DNA from 2 places in the Mesorhizobium sp. P2_D5 genome. Region 2 is predicted to be linked to the other one. Evidence: predicted binding sites of a transcription regulator. Region 2 holds the regulator's gene; the other holds the start of a gene.

Region 1 (5,970 bases), on a different contig from region 2:
CACCAGCGAGGTGATCGAGCCGGCCGGGAAACTCCACCACAGCGCTTCCTCGCCGATCACGCCGCGCATGAAATAGGCGAAGCCGGTGCGCACAACCAGCACCGAAATCACCAGGATGACGAGCGGCGGCATCACAGCGCCGGTGGCGCGCACGGTGGCGAACAGCACGATGGTGATGCCGAACAGGATGAACGACCAGGACGCAACATTGTTGATGTGGGCGGCGATGTCGATCGCAGCGCTGTCGTTGCTCAGGAACAGGCTCAGCACCGAACGGTCGAAAAGCCAAAGCACGGCAACCAATGCGCCGGTCAGCACCAGGTTGAAGCCGACACCGGAGGCGGCGATGCGGCCGATCCGGTCCCAGCGGCCGGCGCCGACATTCTGCGCCGCCATCGAGGAGACCGCCGCACCGATGGCGAGCGCCGGCATCTGGATGTAGGTCCAAAGCTGCGCGGCGATGCCGTAGGCGGCGGCGACCTGCGAACCGTAGGAGTTGACGATGCCCATCACCGTCAGCGCCGCCACCGAGATGACGATCATCTGCAGGCCCATCGGCACGCCCTTGAACACGATGATGCGCAGCAAGGCAGGGTCGGGCCGCAGCAGAGCGAGGTTGGCGCCGGCCAGCCGCAGCGGGTGCTTGCGCACATAGAGCACGATCAGAATGGCGATTGCGCTGACCGTCTGGCCGATCAGCGTCGCGGTGGCGGAGCCAGCGATGCCGAGTTCCGGGAATGGCCCGATGCCACGGATGAGCAACGGGTTGAGCACAATGTCGAGGACGACGGCGAGCGCCATGAACGAAAAGGGCGTGCGTGAATCGCCGGCGCCGCGCAGCACGGTCATGACGAAGGACAGAAGGTTCATCATCGGCACGGCGACAAAGATGATGCGCAGATAGGAGCGCGCCAGCGGCAAGGCATCGGCCGGAGTGCCGAGCGTGTTGAGGATGGCGTCGACCCATATCCAGCCGCAGACCGCGAAGATGACCGAGATGAGGAAGAAGAAGGTCGCGCTGGTGCCGACGATGCGGCGCGCCTCGGGCAGGTCGCGGGCGCCGACCGACTGTGCCACCAGGATGGTGGCGGCCATGCCGACGCCGAACACCGTGCCGAGGATGAGGAACAGGACGAGGTTGGCGTTGGAGGTAGCCGTCAGCGCCGATTCGCCTAGAAAACGGCCAACCCAGACGGCGTTGATCGAGCCGTTGAGCGACTGCAGCACGTTGGAGCCGAGCACCGGCAAGGCGAACAGCAGCAGCGTGCGCGGGATCGGGCCACTGGTCAGGTCGCCGGTGCGCCGGCGCGTGGGCATCTTGTCGTCCATGGCAAGGCAACTCGGCGAAGGCTTATGTCAGGTCCGGTCCGTGCCTTGATCTAATCATGTTCTCAAAGCTTCCGTAATCGGATAGTGGTTCTGGGCGCGTGGGGCGCGTTCCTTACTTGATCAAACTCGTAAGCCGGGGGTTCATGTCCGATATTCCGCTGTTTTTTAAGCGCCTGAACAGGCGCTCGTTTCTCGGTGCCTCCGCTTTGGGCGCGGCCTCCGTGGCTCTTTCGGCGTGCACCACGACGGAGGTGGTGACGCCGCCAATGGCAGCGCCGCCAAGCGATCCGGCCTTCGGCGATGTCGCAACCATGTATGAGGCGCGCGTCGACGAGGGCTATCAGCTGCCGGCGATCCCGGTGGCCAAGATGGATCCGAAGTTCGTGCGTCAGATCGTGTCCGACCCGACCGGAGAAAAACCTGGCACGATCGTCGTCGATGTCTCCGAGCACTTCCTCTACCTGGTGCGCGACGGCGGCAAGGCTATCCGCTATGGCGTCAGCCTGGGCAAGGCCGGTTTCCGATGGACCGGCAGCGCCGTGGTCCAGGCAAGGAAGAAGTGGCCGGTCTGGACGCCGCCGCCGGAAATGATCCAGCGCCGGCCGGAACTGGCGAAATACAAGGACGGCATGCCGCCCGGCCCGCAGAGCCCGCTAGGCGCCCGCGCGCTGTATCTCTTCCGCGACGGCAAGGACACGATGTATCGGCTGCACGGAACACCGGAGTGGGATTCGATCGGGAAGAACGCTTCGTCCGGCTGTGTGCGCTTCATGAACCAGGACATCATCGACCTCTACGGCCGCGTCAACGGACCCGCGCCGGTCTTCGTACGCGCAAATCTGTCGGCCGCCGCGAAGATCACCGCCGTGTCGAACAGGACGGCCGAGCCGATCGACGCGGGCGTACCGAAGGACGCGGAGATGTTGCAGTAAGTGTGCCTTCAGGATCTGTAGGCGGACGCGCTTGGCGTCCGCCTGGGTCGTGTCGTTACTTCTTGGCGAGGCCGGGAAGCGTGACCTGATAGACCGTGAACATGGTGTCGACATCGGCGCCGTCCTCGGCCTTGTAGGGTGCGCCGACCTGGAACCCGTCCTGGGTGAGGAAGTCGTTGTCGTTGGCCACGAACAGGAAATAGTCGTCCGGCAGCTTGGGATCGAGCACGCTGACCACCGACATCGCCTCCCACTTTTCCGAAAGGTTGTTCTTGTCGTTCGGCGCGCCATTGTGCAGGCCGAAGCGGCCGAGTTCGCCCTTGTCGTTGAGGTCGATGAACGGCGTCAGCTTGGCCGGCGTCACCGATGGGTCGAGCACGCCCTTGGGTGCCACCGGCTTGTCGGCGGCGTCGAAGGCGCCACCGGCGATGTCGGTCGCAGCGGAGAGATCGACGATGTTGATCTGGCGAAGCAGCGAGGTGTCGCCCTTCAACCCCTGGCCGTTGCCGCTGTCGCGGGTCAGCATCAGGAAGGTCTGGTCGGACAGGGCGACGATCTCGCTCTGCGCCGCCACCTTGGTCTTGCCCTTGGCATCCTTGAACACCGGCAGCGGCACGACATATTCGTGCGCCAGCTTGAGATGGGCGAGGTCGGAAGCGTCATAGACCAGCGCGCGCGTGTTCTGGCGCGTCGCGCCGGAATCGCCGCCATCCTGCCGGGGCGCCGACTGCAGCACGGCGATCAGGAACTTGCCGTCCGGCGTCATCGCCATGCCTTCGAGGCCCTGGTTGTTCTGTCGGCCGGTATCGGGATCCTTCGGATCGGGCTCGGCAGCACCTGGACCTGGATTGTCCGAGGCGAAGTTCGGCGCGCCATGGCGCATCGGCACGAGGGCAGCCGGCGGCTGGGTCGCCGACAGCAGGCGGCCTTCAGCGGAAAACCGATAGATGTTCGGGCCGTATTCGTCGGAGATGAACATCGAGCCGTCGGCTAGCCGCACGATCGCCTCGTTGTCGAGCGCCAGCTTGCCGTTGGCCTCGGGCAGGATCGGCATGTCGCCGCTTGCTGCGCGCACGCCGTTGAGCGGGTCGAGGCCCGTGGCATCAGCGCCCTTGTCGTCGGTCAGGAGCATGGTGTCGGCGAGTGTCGCCTTGACGCCGGACTGCTCCTGGCCGGCAGCGGGTGCCGCACCAGGCGCGGTTGGCGCGAACTCGATGCCGATCGTGTTGAGGCGCGGCCGGTAGTCGGTGGTGCCGACGACATTGTAGCCGCGGTCCGGCAGCAGCCAGAGCGAACCCTTGTAGCCGTCGGCACCATGCGTCCAGCCGGCGGTGTCGATCGCCATGCCGGAACCTGAGCCGAACGTTTCGCCGAACTTGTCCTTCTGGCTGGCCGGGATGCGGCCGACGCCGACCAGTCCCTTGTTGACGAAGCTGATGCCGCCGACGGTCGCGGTGCTGTCGGCCAGCGCCGGCGTCAAGGCGGTGAACAATGCCAGCGCGACGCCGAGCGACGCGGTTCGGTGCAGGTGTTTCATGGATGATCCTCTTTGTAACAAAGCGTGCCGGAGCGGCCGATGGCGAAAGAGCTGAAAGAGGTGCGGCATCGATGATGCCGCGCGCGCCTCCCCGAAAGCGGTCTACGGCGCAAACATGATGCTTGCGTGACAGCGCGCGCAATGCCCCGTCGGGTTCTTCACACGCCGATAATAACCTGTGGTCGCACCAAAGAATTGATCACTCCCTTCTAGCTCAAGTCGACAAAGCGTGGTGTGCGTGCATCGTACTAGACACATATGTCCAGTGCGTATATGGTGCAGCCTTCGGACTAACCGGGGAGGGAAGCCTTGAAGTCGCACTACCGCGCAGTCGTCATCGGAGGTGGCGTGGTCGGAGCCTCGGTGCTCTATCATCTGACACGGTTCGGCTGGAGCGATGTGGCGCTGATCGAGCGAGCCGAACTGACGGCCGGTTCGACCTGGCACGCGGCGGCCGGGTTCCACGCGCTCAATGCCGATCCCAACGTCGCGGCGCTGCAGGACTACACCATCAAGCTCTATCGCGAGATCGAGGCCGAATCCGGCCAGGACGCGGGCCTGCACATGACGGGCGGCGTCAACATGGCCAGCGATCCCCAGCGCTGGGAGTGGCTGAAATCGGCCTGGGCCGTGTTCCAGTCGGTCGGCATCGAAACGGCTCGCCTGGTGACACCGGAAGAGATCAAGGAGATCTGCCCGATCGTCGATGTCAGCGACGTGCTCGGCGGCCTCTATGATTCCAACGAAGGCCATCTCGACCCTTACGGAGCGACGCATGCCTATGCCGGCGCCGCGAAAAAGCGTGGTGCCGACGTGATCCTGCGCAACCGCGTGGTCGCGTTGAAGGCGCGTGCCGACGGGCACTGGGATGTCGTCACCGAGCAAGGCACGATCGTGGCCGAGCATGTCGTCAACGCCGGCGGGCTGTGGGCAAAGCAGCTCGGCCGCATGGCCGGCGTCGACTTGCCGGTGACGCCGATGGAGCACCACTATTTCATCACCGAAGACATTCCGGAGGTTGCCGCTCTCGACAAGGAACTCGGTCTTGCGGTCGATCTCGACGGCTTTTCCTACCTCAGGCAAGAGCGCAAGGGCGTGCTGCTCGGCGTCTACGAGCAGAACCCGAAGCACTGGAACATGGATGGCGCGCCATGGGATTACGGCATCGAGCTGATCCCGGAAGACATCGACCGCATCAGCCCGGAACTGTCCAAGGCCTATGAGCGCTTTCCGTGCCTGAGGACGGCCGGCATCCGCAAATGGGTCAACGGCGCCTTCACTTTCACCCCCGACGGCAATCCGATCGTCGGGCCGGTGCGCGGGCTGAAGAATTACTGGCTTGCCTGTGGCGTCATGGCCGGCTTCAGCCAGGGTGGCGGCGTCGGCAAGTCGCTGGCCGAGTGGATGATCTATGGTGAGCCGCAGGCCGACATCTTCGGCATGGATATCGCCCGCTATGGCGCCTTCGCGGCCAACCGCGAATATCTCAGGCAGACGACGCGCCAGTTCTATTCGCGCCGCTTCGTCATGACCTTTCCCAATGAGCGGCTACCCGCCGGCCGGCCGCTGAAACGCCCCGGCGCCTATGACGGCATGACGGCGGCGGGATGCGAATGGACGGCGTCCTGGGGTCTGGAAATCCCGGCCTATTTCGCACCGATGGGGTTTCGCGAGAACACGACGCTGCGGCGTTCCAACGCCTTCGACATCGTCGGCGACGAGGCGCTGCAGGTTCGGCGTGCCGCCGGTCTCGTCGATATCTCGGCCTATGCGCGTTATGCGGTCTCGGGGCAAGGGGCCGAAGCATGGCTTGACCAGTTGCTTGCCTGCAGGCTGCCGAAGCCGGGACAGGCGAGGCTGGCGCCGATGCTCGGCCATGACGGGCGGCTGAAGGGCGACCTCACGGTCATCAACTGGGGTGGCGGCGACTATTGGCTGATGGGCTCGTACTATCTCAGGGAATTCCACATGCGCTGGTTCGAGAGCCATGCGGCGGAGGGGATCACTGTCACAGACCTTTCCGACACGATGAGCGGCTTCCTGCTGACTGGGCCGAATGCACGCAAAATCCTGGCGCGCACGACGCATCAGGACATGTCGGGCGCGGCACTGCCGTTCATGGCCTGCGGGGCATTCGACATCGGTATGGTGCCCGCGCGGGTTGCCCGCCTT
Region 2 (5,970 bases):
CTTCTACTACGGCCAGAGCAAGGCGCTGAAGGACATCACGCTGTCGCTGCCCGAGCGCAGCGTCACCGCCTTCATCGGACCTTCGGGCTGCGGGAAGTCGACGCTGCTGCGCGTCTTCAACCGCATCTACGAGCTCTATCCCAAGCAGACCGCCGAGGGCCAGGTGCTGCTCGACGGCCAGAACGTTCTCGACCGCTCGCAGGACCTCAATCTGCTGCGGACCAAGATCGGCATGGTATTCCAGAAGCCGACGCCGTTCCCGATGTCGATCTATGAAAACATCGCCTTCGGCGTCAGGCTCTACGAGAAGATCAGCAAGTCCGAGATGGACGGCCGTGTCGAGCAGGCGCTGAAGCGCGCCGCACTGTGGACTGAGGTCAAGGACAAGCTCAACGCCAGCGGCCTCAGCCTCTCCGGCGGCCAGCAGCAGCGACTCTGCATCGCCCGCACCGTGGCGGTGAAGCCGGAAGTCATCCTGCTCGACGAGCCGGCCTCGGCGCTTGACCCGCTGTCGACCGCCAAGATCGAAGAGCTGATCGACGAGTTGCAAGCCGACTACACGATCGTCATCGTCACCCACAACATGCAGCAGGCGGCGCGCGTGTCGAAGCAGACCGCCTTCATGTATCTGGGCGAACTGGTCGAGTTCGACCGCACCGAGAAGATCTTCACGTCGCCCCGCGAGAAGCGCACGCAGGACTACATCACCGGCCGCTTCGGCTGAGCTCAGGCATACGAGGACTAAGATCATGGGCGAACACACAGTCGCTTCTTTCGACGAGGATCTCGGACAGATCAGCAGGCTGATCCGCGACATGGGCGACCTCGCCGGCTCGATGGTCGGCGGCGCCACCAAGGCGCTGTTGAATTCCGACAACGCCCTGGCGCAGCGTGTCGTCTCCGACGATGCGATCATGGACGCGCGCCAGCGCGAGCTCGACGACCGCGCCATCACACTGATCGCCAAGCGTCAGCCGATGGCCGACGATCTGCGTCATGTCGTCGGTTCGATCCGCATGGCCGGCGACCTCGAGCGCATTGGCGACCTTGCCAAGAACATCGCCAAGCGCGTCGGCACCGTCGGCCTCAGCGTCACCCCGCGCGACCTGTCGCACTCCATCGACGCAATGGCGCAGCTGGTGCTGATCCAGGTGCAGGGCGTCATCGAGGAATATACGGCGCGCGACGCCGCGGCGCTGGCGAAGCTGCGCGCCGACGACGAGCGCATCGACGTCAAGTACACCTCGGTGTTCCGCGAACTCCTGACCTATATGATGGAAGACCCGCGCAACATCACCGCCTGCACGCATCTTTTGTTCTGCGCCAAGAACCTCGAACGCATCGGCGATCACGTCACCAACATTGCGGAAAATGCGTATTATGTTTTGACCGGTACGCAGCTGCCCGCCAATCGTCCGAAGCAGGACGAGACGGCGATGTCCGCGCCGGCGGCATGACGGCAGGGGTGACCAGTCGATGATCGCGCCACGCATCATGGTGGTGGAGGACGAGGAGCCGCTTGGCGTGCTCCTGCGCTACAATCTCGAGTCCGAGGGATACCAGGTCGAGGTGGTGACGCGCGGCGACGAAGCCGAAATCCGCCTCCAGGAAAACGTGCCTGACCTGCTGGTGCTCGACTGGATGGTGCCAGCAGTGTCCGGCATCGAACTCTGTCGCCGGCTAAGAATGCGGCCCGAGACCGAGCGGCTGCCGATCATCATGCTGACCGCGCGTGGCGAGGAAAGCGATCGTGTGCGCGGCCTCTCGACCGGCGCCGACGATTATCTGGTCAAGCCGTTCTCGACGCCGGAGTTCATGGCCAGGGTCAAGGCGCTGCTGCGCCGCGCCAAGCCGGAAGTGCTGTCCAGCGTGCTCAAGGTCGGCGACATCGTGCTCGATCGTGAATCGCACAGGGTCTATCGCAAGAAGAGCGAGATTCGGCTCGGACCGACCGAATTCCGCCTGCTCGAATTCATGATGCGCCATCCCGGCCGTGTGTTCTCGCGCAGCCAACTGCTCGACAATGTCTGGGGCGAGACGATCTACATCGACGAACGCACGGTCGACGTGCATGTCGGCCGGCTGCGCAAGGCGGTCAACAATGGCCGCATGCCCGATGTCATCCGCACCATCCGCGGGGCGGGCTACGCAATCCGGGAAGATTAGGGATATGCTGATATTCAGGTGATGCCGGCCTGCGAACGGCAGTTTCCTGCGCTTCCGGTACTCACGGATCCAAATGTCCGCTCCGCTCCGGTTCTTGGAACCCGCCATTCTCGACTCGGCCTAACCTGAATCTCAAAACATCCAGGCGCGCCATTCACGCGACGTTCTTGCCGCCGAGGCCGGACCTCGCCTGCGTGCCGGGCGCGAAAATCTCCTGGTCGACAAAGGTCAATGCCCGCGTGGCGCAGCCTTCGCGGATCAGTGGAAGTTCGTTCGGTTCGGTGTCGAAAGAAATCGATTGCGAATGCTGCCCGCCGGCGGTCTGCGCAATCGCCTCGCGCAATGCCGGCTCGATCAGGTCAAAGGCGGCGGCGCTGACGCCGACCATGGCGACGGGCGCCGGGTCGATCAGCGCGAACAGGCTGCCGAGACCGTAGCCGAGTGCCTCGCCGGCTTTGCGATAGGCCTCGCGCTCGGGTCCATCCCTCTCGCGGGCCGCGGTCGCCAGCGCGCGCATGTCAGCGTCACTGACATCGGCGACCGGTTCCGCGTCCTCACTCATCTGCCTTGCGTTGCGCCAGATGGCGTAGTTGCCGGCATAGGCCTCGACGCAGCCGCGCCGCCCGCAGCGGCACAGCGCGCCGTGTGGCCGATGGATCATATGGCCGAACTCGCCGCCCGAGGAATGAGTGCCGGTGAACAGCTCGCCCTTCAGCACCAGACCCATGCCGATGCCGTGCGACAACAGGATGGCGATGAAGTCGTCGCGGTAGCGATCAGGGTCGCGCCAGCGCAACGCTATCGCCATCATATTGCAGTCGTTCTCCATGGTGGCAGGGATGCCGAACTCGTCCTCGAGTATGTCGGCGAAGGCGATATCGGTGTGCGGCGTGATCGGCGACCACAGCATGGCGCGGGCACGTGTGTCGGTGATGCCCTGGATCGCCAGCGCGATGCGGGCGACACTGCGGACGTCGAGGTCGGGGTCTTCGAGACGACGCCGTACGATGGCAACGCATTCACCGACCAGCGCGTCGCGCGACATGGTCAGCGTGTCCAGCCGGCGCTGTTCCTCGGCGATCACCTGGCCGGCATAGTCGATGACGGCGACCGAGAGGAAGTTCAGTGACAGCACCACGGTCATCACCGCCGCCGCTTCCGGATTGAGGCCGAGGCCGACCTGCGGCCGGCCGCGTTTGAGCGAGCCGGCCTCGCTCGGCTTGCTCTCAGTCAGGATGCCTTCGCCGATGAGGTCGGAGGAGATCGCCGATATGGTCGAATGGCTGAGGCCCGTGGTCGCGGCGATCTCGGTGCGGGACGGCTGTCCGGCGCGGCGCACGGCCGCAATCACCATCGCCCGGTTGCGGCGGCGCAGATCGTCGTGGCGGATTCCGACCGACATGCTTTTTCACATCCTCCCGGTCGCTGTAGCCTTTCGTGCCTCCCGAAGGCCATCAGCGAAGCCTGAAAGCGCGACGCGCTTCAGGCACTTGTTTCTGCGCGTGTCGTTGCCCCAAAACCGCTGCGCACTTTTGGGGCGACATGCGCCAAGCCAAATTCTGGCAGAACCCCACCATCATGTCATTATTTATTCCGGAGCTCGAAAAAAACTCGAAGAGACGTCAAAATCCATCAGAATCGATGTTGACAGCGTTCGGGCGTTGGATCACTATTTTTTCGAGGCTCGAAAAAATAGAGCCTCTGTGCCGGCCTACGGGTCAGTTTGGTCGCGCCATACGCGGCGCAGGGAGGATATTATGAAAAAATTCACAGCCGCCATCCTGGCGGGTGTCGCCATGTCGCTGACGCTGGTGTCGGTCGCGCAGGCGAAGGACAAGGTCATCGGCGTTTCGTGGTCCAACTTCCAGGAAGAGCGCTGGAAGACCGACGAAGCGGCGATGAAGAAGGCCATCGAGGCGGCTGGTGACAAATACATTTCCGCTGATGCGCAGTCCAATCCGGGCAAGCAGCTCACCGACGTCGAGAGCCTGATTTCGCAGGGCGCCAACGCGCTGATCATCCTGGCGCAGGATGCCTCGGCCATCGGCCCGGCGGTGCAGAAGGCATTGGACGAAGGCATTCCGGTCGTCGGCTATGACCGGCTGATCGAGAACAAGAACGTGTTCTACCTGACCTTCGACAACAAGGAAGTCGGCCGCATGCAGGCCCGCGAAGTATTCAAGGTCAAGCCGGAAGGCAACTACGTCTTCATCAAGGGCTCGGGCGCCGATCCGAATGCCGATTTCCTGTTCGCAGGCTCCATGGAAGTGCTCAAGGCAGCCATCGACAGCGGCAAGATCAAGAATGTCGGCGAAGCCTATACGGATGGCTGGCTGCCCGCCAATGCCCAGAAGAACATGGAACAGTTCCTCACCGCCAACGACAACAAGGTCGATGCCGTGGTGGCAGCCAATGATGGCACCGCCGGCGGCGTCGTCGCCGCACTGACGGCGCAAGGGCTGGCAGGATCGGTTCCGGTGTCCGGCCAGGACGGCGACCATGCCGCACTGAACCGCGTCGCACTCGGCACACAGACCGTGTCGGTGTGGAAGGACGCACGCGAACTCGGCAAGAACGCCGCCGAGATCGCCTCGCAGCTGGCCGCTGGCACTGCCCTGGACAGGATCCCGAACGCCGTGAAGTTCACCACGCCCGGCGGCAACGAGACCAACTCGCTGTTCCTGACCCCGATCGCGATCACCAAGGACAATCTCAACGTCGTCATCGACGCCGGCTGGATCAAGAAGGACGAAGTCTGTGCAGGCGTCGCCGCCGGCACCGTCGCGGCCTGCAACTAAAACCGAACGGGATCCCGGTTCGATCTCAGCGCCGCGGCCCCTGGGCCGCGGCGTTTCTCAAGGGGCATTCCGCTTCAAATGATCGCGGAAAGCAAATAGCATCGTGGTTCCGGCATCCGCGCCAGACGGCAAACCGGTGGGAGGACATCATGACCGACACGGCCTCTAACACGCCTGCCGCGAATACGCCCGCAGACCGGGCGCGTGCGTCCGAATTGAGCGCCGTCGGACGCTTCCTCAAGGCGACCGAACTCGATACGCGCATGCTTGGCATGGTCGGTGCGTTGCTGGTCATCTGGGTCGGCATTCATATCCTGTCGGGCGGACTTTTCCTGACGCCGCGCAATCTCTGGAACCTGTCGGTGCAGACTTCCTCGGTCGCGATCATGGCGACCGGCATGGTGCTGGTCATCGTCATGCGCAACATCGACCTTTCGGTTGGTTCCGTCGAAGGCGTGATCGGTATGATCATGGGTGTGGCGCAAGCCGAATTCCTCATTCGCGTCATCGGCTTCCAGCTTGGAAATCCATGGCTCTGGATCATCGCACTGGCGGTCGGCGTGGTGCTCGGTCTTGTGATCGGCGCCTTCCAGGGCTTCATCATCGCCTATCTCGAAGTTCCTGCCTTCATCGTGACGCTGGGCGGTCTGTTGGTCTGGCGCGGCATGGCATGGCTGATCACCAACGGGCGCACGGTCGCGCCACTCGACGCTACATTCCAGTTGATGGGCGGCGGACCGCGAGGCTCGGTCGGCGCCACCGCCAGCTGGATCATCGGCATCGTCGCTTGCGTGGCTGTGGCTTTCGCGTTGCTCAACGGCCGGTCGCAGCGCAAACGGTTCAACTTTCCACTGCGCCCCGTGTGGGCGGAAACCTTTCTCGGTGTGGTCAGTTGCGCTGCCATCCTTGGGGCCGTCTGGATCGCCAATTCCTATCCGTGGCCAATCGGCATCGTGCGCCAGTATGCACAGCAGAACGGCATCACCATTCCCGAAGGCGGGCTGTT

Evidence for each region. Region 2 encodes PhoB, which activates phosphate uptake and scavenging genes when phosphate is short. Its sites were predicted from a motif close to TGTCATNNANCTGTCAT; they were not measured.
Region 1: AC1DYW_RS17130 (esterase-like activity of phytase family protein) is a predicted target of PhoB. The motif match lies at 3,914-3,930, and genes of this name have one in related genera.

The regions. Positions count from the first base shown of each region.
Region 1 is NZ_JBFUEE010000003.1:797,552-803,521, forward strand. Features, by position in the region: gene AC1DYW_RS17120 (MATE family efflux transporter) at 1-1,329, opposite strand, end outside; gene AC1DYW_RS17125 (L,D-transpeptidase) at 1,473-2,261, shown strand; gene AC1DYW_RS17130 (esterase-like activity of phytase family protein) at 2,317-3,798, opposite strand; gene AC1DYW_RS17135 (GcvT family protein) at 4,108-5,970, shown strand, end outside.
Region 2 is NZ_JBFUEE010000005.1:404,178-410,147, forward strand. Features, by position in the region: gene pstB (phosphate ABC transporter ATP-binding protein PstB) at 1-724, shown strand, start outside; gene phoU (phosphate signaling complex protein PhoU) at 750-1,457, shown strand; gene phoB (phosphate regulon transcriptional regulator PhoB) at 1,477-2,166, shown strand; gene AC1DYW_RS23350 (ROK family protein) at 2,321-3,568, opposite strand; gene xylF (D-xylose ABC transporter substrate-binding protein) at 3,924-4,964, shown strand; gene AC1DYW_RS23360 (sugar ABC transporter permease) at 5,114-5,970, shown strand, end outside.